DNA from 3 places in the Clostridium sp. JNZ J1-5 genome. Region 2 is predicted to be linked to each of the others. Evidence: riboswitches for the same ligand, from Rfam matches in the RefSeq annotation. Region 2 holds a riboswitch; each other region holds the start of a gene.
What was found. Region 2 has a riboswitch for thiamine pyrophosphate ahead of ACWW38_RS08735 (thiamine-binding protein). Riboswitches for the same ligand answer to the same signal wherever they lie in the genome.

Region 1 (4,930 bases), 1.2 Mb from region 2:
TCAACAATTCATTATTAATTCAAATATTCCTATTCTCCCAATATTTCTTCCATAACTTTAAATTCTTTGTTTATAGAATCATCTGGCTTTTTAGTTAAAAGACTGATACCTATAACTGCAATAAGAGATAGGAAAAAGCCTGGAATCATCTCATATAAGTAAGAAGATAAACCTGAAGTAATCCATATTATAACTGTTAAACCTCCTACAAGCATTCCTCCTAGTGCTCCCCATTTAGTCATCCTCTTCCAATAAAGGCTTACTAAAAGAACTGGTCCAAATGATGAACCAAAACCAGCCCAGGCTTGCCCAACTATATCCAATATAGTTTTATTTGGCAAGTATGCAAAAAAAGTTGCAAAGGCTGAAACTACAAGTACAGATATTCTTCCTATTAGTACTTGTTTTCTATCTGATGCCTCTTTATTAAAAAAGGTTAGATAAAAATCTTTTGTAATAGAACTAGAGCAAACTAAAAGCTGAGAAGAAATAGTGCTCATAATAGCAGCAAGTACTGCAGCTATTATAATCCCTGTAATAAATGGATGAAATAGAATATCTCCAAGGCGAAGGAAAACTGTTTCAGGATCTTGCAGCGGATTATTATTTCCTGTAAAATATACAAGTCCTGTAAGACCACTTCCAACCGCACCTAATAGCCCAACAGCCATCCATCCAATTCCTATTCTTCTTGCTGATTTTAGCTCTTTTACAGATTTAATTGCCATAAAACGTACAACAATATGAGGCTGTCCAAAGTAACCAAGTCCCCATGCTAAAAATCCAATAATAGTTGCAAAGCTTGTTCCCCTAAATATATCAAATAGTGCTGGATCAATAGCTCTTACTTTATTAACAAAGGTACCTGGCTCCACTCCTATATTCATATATGTTACGACTGGTACCAAAATAAGTGTAATAAACATTAGGCATCCTTGAAAGAAGTCTGTAAGACTTACTGCCAAAAATCCACCAAAATATGTATATAACACAACTATAGATAGAGTAACTACTACACCAGTTGTATATGTTAATCCGAATGTATTTTCAAATAGTTTACCTCCCGCTACAATTCCAGATGAAACATACAAAATAAAGAAAATAAGTATTATAGCTCCAGATACAAGTCTAAGCATTTTAGAATCATCTTTAAAACGGTTTTCTAAATAATCAGGTACAGTTAGAGAATCATTTGCAACTTCTGTATAAACCCTAAATCTTGGAGCCAGCAATAGATAATTAAAATAAGCACCTATTGTTAACCCAATTCCAAGCCAAAGACTAGAAAGTCCTGTTGTATAAACTGCACCTGGAAGCCCCATTAGCATCCAGCCACTCATGTCACTTGCTCCTGCAGATAGTGCTGTTACCATGGGTCCAAGGCCTCTCCCCCCTAGCATGTAGTCTGAAATGTCATGCGTCCTTTTGTAAGAATAATAACCTATTGCAAGTAAAATAAATACATATACCGCAATAGCAATAAGCGACCAATGTTCCACGGTAAATTCTCCTTTTTATAGTTTATTGTATTTTAATTGTTATACTAAATTTAGAATTGCTTTCCACATTATAAGTCATTAACAATCTCTTAAAATATAGCCTAATATATTAATCTGTAAAATTAGATATTGAATCTATTAACCTTACTTTAAAGCTACCACTGCCTCCATCAATTGATGCAAGTTTTTCATATGCTCTTTCACCAGCTACTCCCATGGTCATAACTCCTGCAGCAGCTGCAGTAAAATAATCTTTTGTAACAGCACAATAAGTCCCTATGATAGAAGTACACATACATCCTGTACCTGTTACTGTAGATAGCATTTTATGTCCATTTTTTATAAAAGTTGTTTTTGTTCCATTAGAAATAATATCCGTAGCACCAGTTATTGCAATAACACAGTTTAATTTTAATGCTAAATTTTCTGCAATATTTTTCCCATACTCTAAATTCTCTAATTCTACAATATCTTGCTGAGAAGCATCTACTCCTTTATTTTCAGAATTAATCCCACTTATCCACTTTATTTCTGAAATATTGCCTCTGATAACTTCTAATTTTACTTCCTTTATAATTCTATTGGCGGTGTTACCCCTAAAAATAGTTGATCCTACCCCTACAGGATCTAATATTACTGGAATTCCAAGCTGATTTGCTTTCTTTCCAGCAACTAACATAGCTTCAGCATTATTTTTACTCAAGGTTCCCATATTAAGAACCAACGCAGATGCTAATGAAACAACCTCCTCTACTTCCTCTAAAGCATTTGCCATTATAGGAGATGCTCCCATTGCCAGAACTATATTTGCAGAATCATTTGCAGTAACATAATTTGTAATATGATGTATTAACGGCTTTTTTTCTTTTATTAACTTCAAAAGATGGCATGCTTTTACAGATATATTCTCTTCCATCTACTTTCTCCTTCTTCAATAAAACAATTTTAAATGCAAATCTCAATTTGTTCAATAGCTAATATAATGGAAAATAAAATTTAATTAATATAGAATACTATAATTATTAGTAACGGTATAAGTTATTCTCCTACTTTTACTATATTCCTCTTTGTCAATTCTGCTGCCTTTAAAAAGAAATAAGCAATTAAACTGCCACAAACTGTATTAATCAAAAATGGCACTATAAAAAAGAATGCAGCTACATTTTTACCTAATATGAACTTAGCTATAGGAAAGGCTACTATAGCACCTATGATACCTGTCCCAAAAATTTCTCCTATAACTGCTAAAAACTTTTTATTTGTGCTTTTATAAAGCATTCCAGCTATAAAAGCTCCTATCATGCTACCAGGGAAAGCTAGAAGTGTACCTGTTCCCATCATATTTCTTATAAGTGATATGCAAAATGCACTTAGTACAGCATATCCTGGTCCAAGTATAACTGCTGCTAATACATTGATTATATGCTGAACGGGTGTACATTTAGATGCTCCTATTGGAAAGTATATAAGATTTCCACCTATAGCTCCAATTGCCACCAACATTGCTGCATATGTAAGTTTTTTAGTTTTCAACAAAATCTCCCCCTAAATTTATTATTTTAAAATAAAAAAATGTTTACCCAAAGGTAAACATTAAATATCGAACGTATTTACAGATTATATACTTATAAATTCGATTTGTTTCCCTACGGTAGTGTTAACTACATCAGGTTCTAAGGGTCAGGTTTTAACCTTCTCAACCAAAATGGTCCCCCCACAAAACTTTATATAATATTATTTATTTATATATTCAGTATACATTTTACTTATATATTTGTAAAGATAGGTTTGGCGTAAACTATTATTCACCTACAAATTCAGCTTTTCTCTTCTCAATAAAAGCTGTCATTCCTTCTTTTTGATCTTTTGTTGAAAAGCACATACCACAAAAATTTGATTCCATACTTAAGGCCGTGTCCATATCAATCTGTATACCTCTATTAATTACTTCTTTACTGTATCCAACGGCAAGCATGCTATTTTTAATTATTTTATCTGCTAGAGCTTCTGCTTCATCAATTAACTTCTCAGGTTCAACAATTTTGTTTATAAGTCCTATTTTCAAAGCTTCTGCGGCATCAATTATTTCACCTGTATAAATTAATTCTTTAGCTTTTGTTATCCCTACTATTCTTGGTAATCTCTGTGTTCCACCATATCCTGGAATTATACCAAGTCCTACTTCAGGCTGACCAAATTTTGCATTCGAAGAAGCAATCCTCAAATCACATGCCATGGATAATTCACATCCACCACCAAAGGCAAATCCGTTAATTGCTGCAATAACCGGTTTGCTCATTAATTCAAGTTTTCTCAAAACATTACTTCCATGAGCAGAAAATCTAGCTCCCTCTCCAGCAGACATATTTTGCATAACTAAAATGTCTCCGCCAGCAACAAAGGCTTTTCCCACCCCAGTAATAATTGCAACTTTTACATTAATATCGCTTTTAATATCATCAATAACAGAATCCAGCTCACTAATAACCTCATCATTAAGTGCATTCAAGCTTTTTGGCCTATTGATTTTTACAATGCAGATGCCTTGGTTTTTTTCAACAATCAAATTGTTATACCCCATTGTTAAGCCCCCTTCATTTCAATATAGCGTAAATTAAATTATTTTGTAGACTTAATTTTTCTCCCATTTTTATCATAAGTATAAAACCCTCTTCCTGTTTTGCGGCCAAAACGTCCTGCTGCAACCATCTTTCTTAGGAGGATAGAAGGTCTATATTTGGAATCGCCAAAATCTCTATGAAAAGACTCCATTACTGCAAGAATAATCTCAATACCAATCATATCCATTAATTCTAAAGGTCCCATAGGATGATTACATCCAAGCATCATTCCTTTGTCTATATCCTCGGCTGTTCCTACTCCTTCATCATACATGCATATAGCCTCATTTAACATTACAACTAAGGCTCTATTTACAATAAATCCAGGACTATCCTTTGCAATAATAGTCTCTTTACCAAGCATTTCTCCAACTTTAAGAGCTGTGGCAATAGTTTCTTGTGATGTAGACAGCCCAACAACAATTTCAAGAAGTTTCATCACTGGCACTGGATTAAAAAAATGCATTCCTATGAAATTTTCTGGCTTTTCCAAAACAGAAGAAATTGAAGTTAAAGACAAAGAAGATGTGTTACTTGCAAGTATGGCATTTTCCTTTTTAAGCTTATCAATTTCCTTAAATATTTTCTTCTTAGCATCAATGTTTTCATAAATTGCTTCAATTACAAGATCAGCTTCTGCAACTTTATCATAAGAATCACATAATATAAGCCTCTCTAAAGCTGCATTCTTTTCATCTTCAGTGATGATTCCCTTTTCTACATTTTTTATAAGCTGCTTCTCTATTCCTATCTTAGATTTTTCCACCCTGTACATTGTTACATCGTTTAAAATAACATGAAAGCCTTTTA
Region 2 (4,930 bases):
AATATCTTGAGAAAACATATATGTTCTAAGAAGTGCAGCCCTCTGTCTCATTCCTCCAGATAATTGATGAGGATAATTATACTCAAATCCCTCAAGTCCGAAGGGCTTGAAGTATTCTATAACCATTTCTCTAGCTCTATTTATTTTTTCACCCTTTATTACAAGAGGAATAGCTACATTGTCTATTATTTTCTTCCATGGAAGAAGTAAATCTTTTTGGTACATATAACTTACCCTTCCTACCTTACCAGTATAATCTTCTCCATCAATTATAACTTTGCCGCTATCTGCATCTAAAAGTCCTGAAACCATATTGAAAATTGTGCTTTTTCCGCTACCGCTTGGGCCCAATATACTTACAAACTCATTTTCGTTTACATGAAAGCTTATATCATCTATTACAGTAGTTTCTTCAAACTTCTTTTTTAGATTTTCTACTCTTAGCTTCTCCCTATTGTGGCAAATATTCATTTGTAAAAGCCTCTTTTGCATCCATGTTTTTAGGAATTAGCTTCTTTTCGTAAAGGAATTGAGTGTAATTATTCCAAACTTCTTCTTTCATTTCTCCCCATCTTTTAGCATCAGCTTTGTATTCCTTTGCTAGATACTTTTGGCTTGCAACTACTAATTTTGCATCTATCTCTGGAACTGCCTTTACAAGAATATTAGCACTATCTTCTGGATTTTGTATTGCATATTCATATCCTTTAGTTGTAGCCTTTAAGAATTTCTTTACAAGTTCAGGATTGTTTTTAATAGTATCTTCATTTGATATTATAACTGGAGTATAGTAATCCATTCTCTTATCCAGCTTTCTTAGCTCTATGTAGTTTATTGGAAATCCTTTCAACTCTGCTTGTATCCCTGTCCATCCATAAAAAATCCATTCAAAATCTATATTTTTCTTAGTTACAGTAAAGAAATCATCTGAACCTGCATCAACGGTCTTTAGTTTTGAAAAATCAGCTCCTGCTCCTTGCATCAAAGCTTTTAAAATTGCCTGCTCAGATGGCGAACCCCATCCTCCATAAACCTTTCCTTCAAAATCTTTAGGTGATACTATATTTTTCTCCTTTGGTGATGCAAAGCCTGATGTATTATGTTGAATTATCGCCGCTATTGCTTTAATTGGAAGAGGATTTTGTGCTGTTTTTGCATAAGTTACTTCCTCTTGATAACTTATTCCAAACTGTCCCTTTTTAGCTGCAATTAGGTCTGCTGCTCCCCCTTCTGAAGGCTGTATTATTTCAACATCTAATCCTTCTTCTTTAAAAAAGCCCTTATCTCTAGCCACATATAAGCCCGTGTGATTAGTATTAGGGACCCAATCTAGTATAACTGTAACCTTTTGCAATTCTTTAGATTTACTTGTATCTTTATTTTCCTGATTTTTATTTCCGCATCCAGAAAATAATGCTAGTGAAAATATTGCCATTGTTGCTATTGCAATAATTTTTTTCTTCATCTTTATACCTCCAAATTTATTTAATTCCTTTAGACTTTTTATTCCATGGTGTTAATAGATATTGTATAAAATATAAAATACCAAATAGAATCATACTTAAAGCTATTATTATTATTGTAACTGCAAAGACTTTATCTATAGCAAAAGATTTTTTTACTCTCATCATATAAAATCCAAGCCCTGCATCTCCTCCAACCCATTCTCCAATTATTGCTCCCATAATACTATATGTAGCAGCAATTCTAAGTCCTGAGAAAAAGTTAACTATTGTTGCTGGGAATTTTACTACTTTAAAAATCTGCATTTTGCTTGCTCCCATTGACTTTAAAAGATTTATCATATCTTTATCTACAGAATCAAGTCCATCCATAAGACTTATAACTATAGGGAAAAAGCATACTAAAACCACCACAATTATTTTTGGAGTAATTCCAAATCCAAACCACATTCCAAATAGTGGTGCTAATACTATGGTAGGAATTGTTTGAGATACTATAAGTACAGGATAAATACTTCTTCTTATAACTTTAATGTTATCCATTAGTATTGCTAATATTATAGATATTAGTATTGACACTATAAAACCTAACAGTGCTTCTTTTAGTGTTGTATAAATGTGTCCTTTTATAGAAGGAAGTATTTTAAATAAAGCAGAAATGACATCTGTAGGGGATGGAAGTACATATCTTTCAACAATTCCGCCATCAATAATAAACTGCCATATCAAAAGTAATATTACTTGAAATAATATTGGTATTAAATTATTTTTTATATTTATAAACTTTTTCATTCATTGTCACGCCTTCAGGTTTATAATCTATTTTTACTATGGAAATAACTCTAGCTGCTCCTTCTCTAACACATATATCCTGAGCTTTTTTTACTATTTCTAAAAGAGTATCTAACTCACCCTCCATAGTAGTTTCCATAGGCCCAACTTCATATTTTACTCCACAGGATTCTATATATTCTATAACCTTATCAACCACAGGATATATATCCTTCTCCTCTACTACTGGTAATACTTGAAGACTTACATTAACATTTGCCATTACACTTTCCTCCTTCATTTTATAAATAAGAAAATTTATTTTAAGATTAGTCAATATTTACTTTGGTAAATATTTTAAATCTTTGCAAAACAAAAATCCCTTTTATCCTGAAAAGATAAAGGGATTGTATAAATTAAACATATACAAGAGTGTTACTTACAACTATATAATACTCTCCCTACGCCGGCATTATCCGTTCAGGTTCCAAGGGTCGAAACTATCTTGCTTCCTCTCAGCCAAGTTATTGGCTCCCCCGTCTTGTAACTATTTTTTAACTTAACTATATATTACATAATAAATATATTAATGTCAATTAATATAAAAAAGTCCTTAGAATTAGGTCAATTCGTTACCTTGCTTCATAAAAATCGCCCCTTAATTTTAATATGAATATTTAATTATTATTAAGTAACACAATGGAAATATTTTTTTCAATAATTTTCTCCATTTCCTCAATAGAATAGTCTCTTATTTCAGATAAGCCATTTAAAACCTCTCTTATTAATAACGGCCTTCCTCGTCTACCGCTAAGCCATTCTTCTCCGCCAGGGTTATCAGTTTCTGTTAGCAATTTTTCTATAGGTATAGCCTTTGCCACACTTTTTATTTGGTCTGAATATATAACTTGTGAACTTACAGTAAAAAAATATCCTCTATCTATAAGTTTATATAGTATATCAAATGGTCCAGAATACCAGTGAATAATGGCTTTATCTATTTTAAATTTATATAAGCTTTCCAGTATTTCTTTTTCTGCTCCCTTAGTATGAATATTTATAAATTTATCTTCTTTTTTAGCTCTATGAAGAAAAAATTCAAATACCTTTATCTGCGCTTCTTTATTTTCTAAACTATTATCCGTCCAATAAAAATCTAATCCAATTTCCCCAATTATCTTGGAATTATATATGTGCTCTTCTAAAATATCTAATTTATTATAATAATCTAATGCTTTCCAAGGATGAATTCCAAAAGAAGGAATTATAAATTTGCTTTTGCAGCTGATTTCTAGATTCTTAAAATAAGATTCTATATCCATAGAATTCGATAGAGTAAGTATTTTATTTCTATTTATTTCCTCTATCACTCCACCTATTTCATTTTCTTTATATTGATCTAAGTGAGTATGTGCATCAACTAACATAGTATCATCTCTCTTTACTTATTTGAAACTCCTCTTCATTTCTTTAGAGGGGTAAGCTATTCACTCAAAATTAAACTTCGGGTTCACTGCTTAACTTTAACTATATTATACATTATATAATTATATTTATAACTTAAGTTTTACAAAACTAAAAATTGAATTGTCACTATTATCAAAAATAAATATGGCACACTGACTTTTTCCGTGTTAAATATAAGTTGCGACACAAATATTACACTGGAGGTGGTCAGTATACCAAATAAATTTAATAATCTTATTGTATCCATTAATGATGAACTTTACAATTACTTAAATGATGTAAATTATTGAAACTAACTACAAATATCTTAAAATACACTTAAGGTTTGATGAATATAAGATTCAAGGTATACTCTCTATCGATAGATACTTTCTGCTTAATTCTTAGCAATAAATTTCATAGAGCTTTATAGGATATACCATCTTAATGATCTTGAAACCATTGGCGATACTATAAAATCTATAAAAAACCTAGCGGCTAAAGAACTATTGTGCTTTGTTTATAAACAAGCTAAAATTAGCTTCTTATACAATGTTGTAAGTTATTTATAAGGTAAATCTGAACATAAGTACTGTTATTTCATTCATACTTAGGAACTCAAATCTATAAATGGGTTTTTAACTTTTTAAATTAAAGAAGTTAAGTTAATAATTAAACACTAATGATTTAATATAAAATTTTATATTTATATAATAGAATAAACATAATAAATAAAGCTAGTGAAGGAATAGAGAATAAAAAAATATTTGTAGATAATTTTAACCGTTTTTTTCTTTCTTCTGCATTTTCAACTGCTGTCCTGCGATATATATTTTCACTTAACAGGCCTGAAATTATAGCACTAACTGCTAAAGATCCAATTCCTAAAATTGCTGTAAGCTTTATAAAAAGATATACTTCAAATATTGTAATAGAAATAATAAAAAGTATTATATCGGTTATAAATCCATAAAGTAAAAACCTCATTTTATCACTCCCCATTTTTTTACTAATATAGAATATGATTTATATTATATCATAATTTATATTTTATATAAATAATACAATTATTGAATAATTAATAATATATGTATATAATTTCAAAGTATTATATTTACAAATAGGTTTCTATATGGTAATATATGAATAAATATTCAAAAGGAGGTATTTTTATGATAAAATTCAAAAAAATTTTAATTTCAACTTTAACATGTGTTTTAATGTTAAGTGGAACATCAGCACTAGCAACT
Region 3 (4,930 bases), 700 kb from region 2:
TAAAAAAGTTTTAGCAGTGGATAAAGAGAAAATAGAATGTGAAGAGTCTATAGAAAATTTAGCTAACTAATAAGTAATATAACCATTGGATGTCATATTATTTTGATATAATAGATATGGTGATAATATGAAGATTAATAGATTAATGGAAATAATCATTATTCTCTTAAATAGAGATTCTATAACATCAAAAGAACTCTCAGAAAGATTTAATGTATCTCAACGTACAATTTATAGGGATATTGATGAGTTATCCTCTGCAGGAATACCTGTGTATATGAATAGAGGAAAAGGTGGGGGAATTTCTCTTTTAGAAAACTATACATTAAATAAAACCATCCTATCAGATGAAGAAAAGAAAAATATAGTTTTTGCAGTTAAAACACTTGGAGCTACAAAACAGCTACAAATGGATAATACCTTAGAAAAGCTGGGAAGTGTTTTTGGCAATATAAACTCTATAGATTGGGTAGAGGTAGATTTTACACAGTGGGGAAGTAATAAAAAAATTGATACAAGGTTCCAAGAGATTAAAACATCGATTTTAAAACAAAAAATAGTAACATTTCAATATGTAAATTCTAGAAATATTAAAAGCCACCGCTATGTAAAACCTTATAAAATTATATTCAAAGGTCAAGCATGGTATCTATTGGGATATTGTTGTGAAAAAAAAGCTATGAGAGTTTTTAAAATTACCCGTATGAGAAATGTAAAAATTACAGATGAGCAATTTGAACGAAGAGAAATTAGTAAGTTTTTTAAGGATACTGAAGATAATTATGAATTTTCCATGGTGGAGTTGAAGCTAAGATTCAAAAATAACATGTTATACCGCATTATTGATTTCTATGATGGAAATGAAATTTTAGAAGAAGCAGATGGCAATTATATAGTTACAACCCAATTTCCATATGATGAATGGGTATATTCCCACATACTGTCTTATGGAGATAAGGTAGAAGTTATTGAGCCTGAATTTATTAGAGAAGAAGTAAAAGCAAGACTTAAAAATATACTAAAAACATATATATAATATGACATACTGATGTCATATATACTTTGATATTATAGATACAAATAAAGAAAAAGGAGTGTATCTATAATGGAAAGAATTTATTGTCAAAGCTGTGGTATGCCACTTATTAATGAAAAGGAATTTGGAACAAATGAGGATGGGAGCAGCAATAGAGACTACTGTATCTATTGTTATGAGAAGGGTGCTTTTAAAGGTGATATGACTATGGAACAAATGATTGAATTTTGTGTTCCACATATGGTTAGAGCTAACCCTCATATGAGTGAGGAAGAGGCCAGAAGCAGTCTAGAAAGATTTTTACCTACATTAAAAAGATGGAATGATAAGTAGATAAGGAGAATAAATGGACTATATTCCTGCAAAAACAATAGTTTCACAGTATGTTAAAGACAATTCATGGTTTGGTGTTAATTATAATATGAATATCTATAAAGGATGCTGCCATGGATGTATTTATTGTGATTCTAGAAGTGAGTGTTATGGTATAGATAATTTCGATAAAGTAAGAGCAAAAGAAAATTCAATAAAAATTATTAGAAATGATTTAAGAAGTAAGAGAAGAAAAGGGGTTATAGGGACTGGAGCAATGAGTGACCCATATAACCCTTTTGAAAAAGATTTAATGCTTACACGAGATGCATTGGATTTAATAAATAGATTTAATTTTGGAATAGCTATAGCAACTAAAAGCAATCTTATAACACGTGATATTGATATTTTAAGAAAAATTAAAGAACATTCACCAGTAATCATAAAGATGACTGTTACTACATTCCAAGATGAACTTTGCAAAAAAGTTGAACCTAATGTTTGCGCTGCATCAGAAAGATTTCAGGCTATAAAGGCTCTTTCTGATAATGGTATATTCACTGGGGTGTTACTTATGCCTATTTTACCTTTTATTAATGATAATGAAGAGAACATTGTAAGTATAGTAAAGAAGACTGCTGAATGCGGTGGAAAGTTTATTCTTGCATATGGCATGGGCTTAACCCTTAGACAAAATCAAAGAGAATATTTTTATAATCAACTAATAAGATTGTTTCCAGATAAAAATCTAGTTCAAAAATACAATACTACATTTGGAAATAGCTATGAATGCTCTTCTCCAAATTCAAGAAAACTTTGGGTGATATTTAAAAATGAATGTGAAAGATTAGGAATACTTTATAAAATGAAAGATATAGTATCAGCTTATAAAGCTGGGTATGATGATAGACAGATAAGCTGGTTTTAATATATACGAAATTTTTAGAATTTAAAATCTTGTTAATAGAATTAAGTTGAATACAGTAAAATATTATGCTATTATTAATTAATAAAATTTAATAAGCTATATAACACAGGGGGGCTGGATTGGCCAGCTGAGATTAAGAACCGTAATTCTTTGACCCTAAGAACCTGAACTGGATAATACCAGCGTAGGAAGTTGTTTATCGATGTAATATATTACATATATTGTTGCTGCAATATATGTATAATCTGCTAATTTAAACGCAAATCCTATGGATTTGCGTTTTTTTATTTGGAGTAAAAACTCCATCTGAAGTCAAGAACTCTGTTTATAAAGAAAGGAGGTGTAAATGTGAATAAAAGTAATCCTATTGATAAATTTAAAGAGGAGTGCGGAGTTTTTGGAATATTTAGTGAGGATGAAATAAATATATCAGCCATTTCCTATGTGGCTCTTAGTGCACTGCAGCATAGAGGACAGGAAAGTTGCGGTATATGTACATATAGTGAAAATAAAATGAATTGCCATAAGGGGATGGGATTAGTTTCAGATGTGTTCACTAGAGAAGAATTACACAAGTTAATAGGCAAATCAGCTATAGGACATGTAAGGTATTCAACTTTTGGTGAAAGTAATCTAAATAACGCTCAGCCTATCTTAAGTGGGAGAGGTAGTAGAGAAATAGCAATTGCACATAATGGAAATATAACTAATGCAATTCCGCTAAAAAAAGATCTAGAGAATAAAAGAGTAGAGTTTGATACTTCAGTAGATTCAGAAATAATCCTAAAGCTAATTGAAAATAAAGATATTAGACATCTTGAAACAGCTATAGTAGAAGTTATGAAACAACTTAAAGGAGGCTATGCCGTAGTACTCCTAACTAATGAAAAACTTATTGGATTTAGAGATCCAAATGGTACAAGACCACTATGTATTGGCAAATTTAAAAATTCTTTTATTTTATGTTCTGAAAGTTGTGCCATTGATGTTATTGGCGGGGAGCTGATAAGAGATGTCTGTCCAGGAGAAATAGTTACTATTGATTCAGAGGGGTTAAAATCAAACTATTGTCTTGAAAAAACTAGCAATACAATTTGCGCCTTTGAGTATATATATTTTGCTAGGGCAGATAGTGTAATAGATAAATTAAGCGTATATGAATCTAGAATTAATGTAGGTAAAAGGCTATGGGAAGAATCTCCCATTGACGCTGATATAGTCATTGGAGTTCCAGAATCAGGAACTACGGCTGCAGTTGGCTTTTCAATTGCCTCTGGCATACCTTATGATATAGGATTCGTAAAAAATCAATATATAGGTAGAACCTTCATAGAACCACTACAGGAAAAACGAGAAACAAATCTTGAGATAAAACTTAGTGTAATAAGAAGTGGTGTTGAAGGAAAAAGAATTGTTGTAGTAGATGACTCAATTGTAAGGGGTACTACAAGTAAAAAAATTGTTGCACTCCTTAGAAAAGCAGGAGCAAAAGAAATACATTTTAGATCAGCTTCACCTATTATAAAATATCCTTGTTTTTGGGGGATAAATACACCTAATAGAAGTGAACTTCTCGGTTCATCAAATACAGTGGATGAAATAAAAGAGTTAATAGGAGCTGATAGTCTGAAATATGTAAGTATTGATGGTTTAATAAAGTCTTTTGGCGGTAAAATGACTTGTCTTAAGTGCTTTTTAAATCAGGAGAAGATTTAGGTTGTTATTATTAATTTTATAAAAAGGAGAGAAAGATTATGAATTACACAACTCAAATGGATGCTGCTAGAAAAGGCATAATAACAAAAGAAATGGAAGTAGTAGCTAAAAAGGAAAATATGGAGATTGAAAAACTTAGAGAGCTTATTGCTGAAGGAAAAGTAGTAATACCTGCAAATAAGAACCATAAATCATTAGATGCAGAAGGGGTAGGGGAAGGATTAAAGACTAAGATTAATGTTAACTTAGGTATTTCCAGGGACTGTGTAAATATAGACATGGAACTTGAAAAAGTAAAAACAGCTATAGAAATGAAAGCAGAAGCTATAATGGATTTAAGTTCATATGGTAAGACAGAAGAGTTTAGAAAGAAAGTAGTGGAGATTTCACCAGCTATGATAGGTACTGTGCCTATATATGATGCAGTAGGATTTTATGATAAAGAGTTAAGTGATATATCAGCAGAAGAATTCCTAAAGGTTGTAGAAAAACACGCAATAGATGGTGTTGATTTTATGACTATTCATGCAGGAATAAATAAAGAGACTGCTGAAGTATTTAAGAGAAATAAGAGACTTACTAATATAGTTTCTAGAGGTGGGGCATTATTGTATGCATGGATGGAGTTAAATAATAAAGAAAATCCATTTTATGAATACTATGATGAAGTCTTAAATATATGTGCAAAGTATGATGTAACAATAAGCTTAGGAGATGCTTGCCGTCCAGGGTGCATAGATGATGCAACTGATGCTAGTCAAATAAAGGAACTTATAACCCTTGGAGAGCTTACTAAAAGAGCTTGGGATAAAAATGTACAAGTTATTGTAGAAGGACCAGGTCACATGGCTTTAAATGAAATAGCATCTAATATGTTACTTGAGAAAAAACTATGTCATGGAGCACCATTTTATGTTTTAGGACCATTAGTTACAGAT

Region 1: it holds a riboswitch for thiamine pyrophosphate, as region 2 does, so the genes downstream of both, thiW (energy coupling factor transporter S component ThiW) here and ACWW38_RS08735 (thiamine-binding protein) in region 2, are expected to answer to the same signal.
Region 3: it holds a riboswitch for thiamine pyrophosphate, as region 2 does, so the genes downstream of both, purF (amidophosphoribosyltransferase) here and ACWW38_RS08735 (thiamine-binding protein) in region 2, are expected to answer to the same signal.

Annotation. Positions count from the first base shown of each region.
Region 1 covers NZ_CM132773.1:3,021,165-3,026,094, reverse strand. Annotated here, with positions in the region: gene putP (sodium/proline symporter PutP) at 30-1,499, opposite strand; gene thiM (hydroxyethylthiazole kinase) at 1,609-2,415, opposite strand; gene thiW (energy coupling factor transporter S component ThiW) at 2,538-3,032, opposite strand; TPP riboswitch at 3,125-3,225, opposite strand; gene ACWW38_RS14555 (enoyl-CoA hydratase-related protein) at 3,301-4,080, opposite strand; gene ACWW38_RS14550 (3-hydroxyacyl-CoA dehydrogenase family protein) at 4,119-4,930, opposite strand, start outside.
Region 2 covers NZ_CM132773.1:1,805,716-1,810,645, forward strand. Annotated here, with positions in the region: gene ACWW38_RS08720 (ABC transporter ATP-binding protein) at 1-471, opposite strand, end outside; gene ACWW38_RS08725 (ABC transporter substrate-binding protein) at 452-1,465, opposite strand; gene ACWW38_RS08730 (ABC transporter permease) at 1,482-2,255, opposite strand; gene ACWW38_RS08735 (thiamine-binding protein) at 2,227-2,517, opposite strand; TPP riboswitch at 2,674-2,782, opposite strand; gene ACWW38_RS08740 (TatD family hydrolase) at 2,912-3,661, opposite strand; gene ACWW38_RS08745 (DUF5316 family protein) at 4,368-4,667, opposite strand; gene ACWW38_RS08750 (hypothetical protein) at 4,853-4,930, shown strand, end outside.
Region 3 covers NZ_CM132773.1:1,106,573-1,111,502, reverse strand. Annotated here, with positions in the region: gene ACWW38_RS05325 (MATE family efflux transporter) at 1-70, shown strand, start outside; gene ACWW38_RS05320 (helix-turn-helix transcriptional regulator) at 128-1,036, shown strand; gene ACWW38_RS05315 (zinc ribbon domain-containing protein) at 1,106-1,369, shown strand; gene ACWW38_RS05310 (radical SAM protein) at 1,383-2,276, shown strand; TPP riboswitch at 2,374-2,485, shown strand; gene purF (amidophosphoribosyltransferase) at 2,625-3,992, shown strand; gene thiC (phosphomethylpyrimidine synthase ThiC) at 4,031-4,930, shown strand, end outside.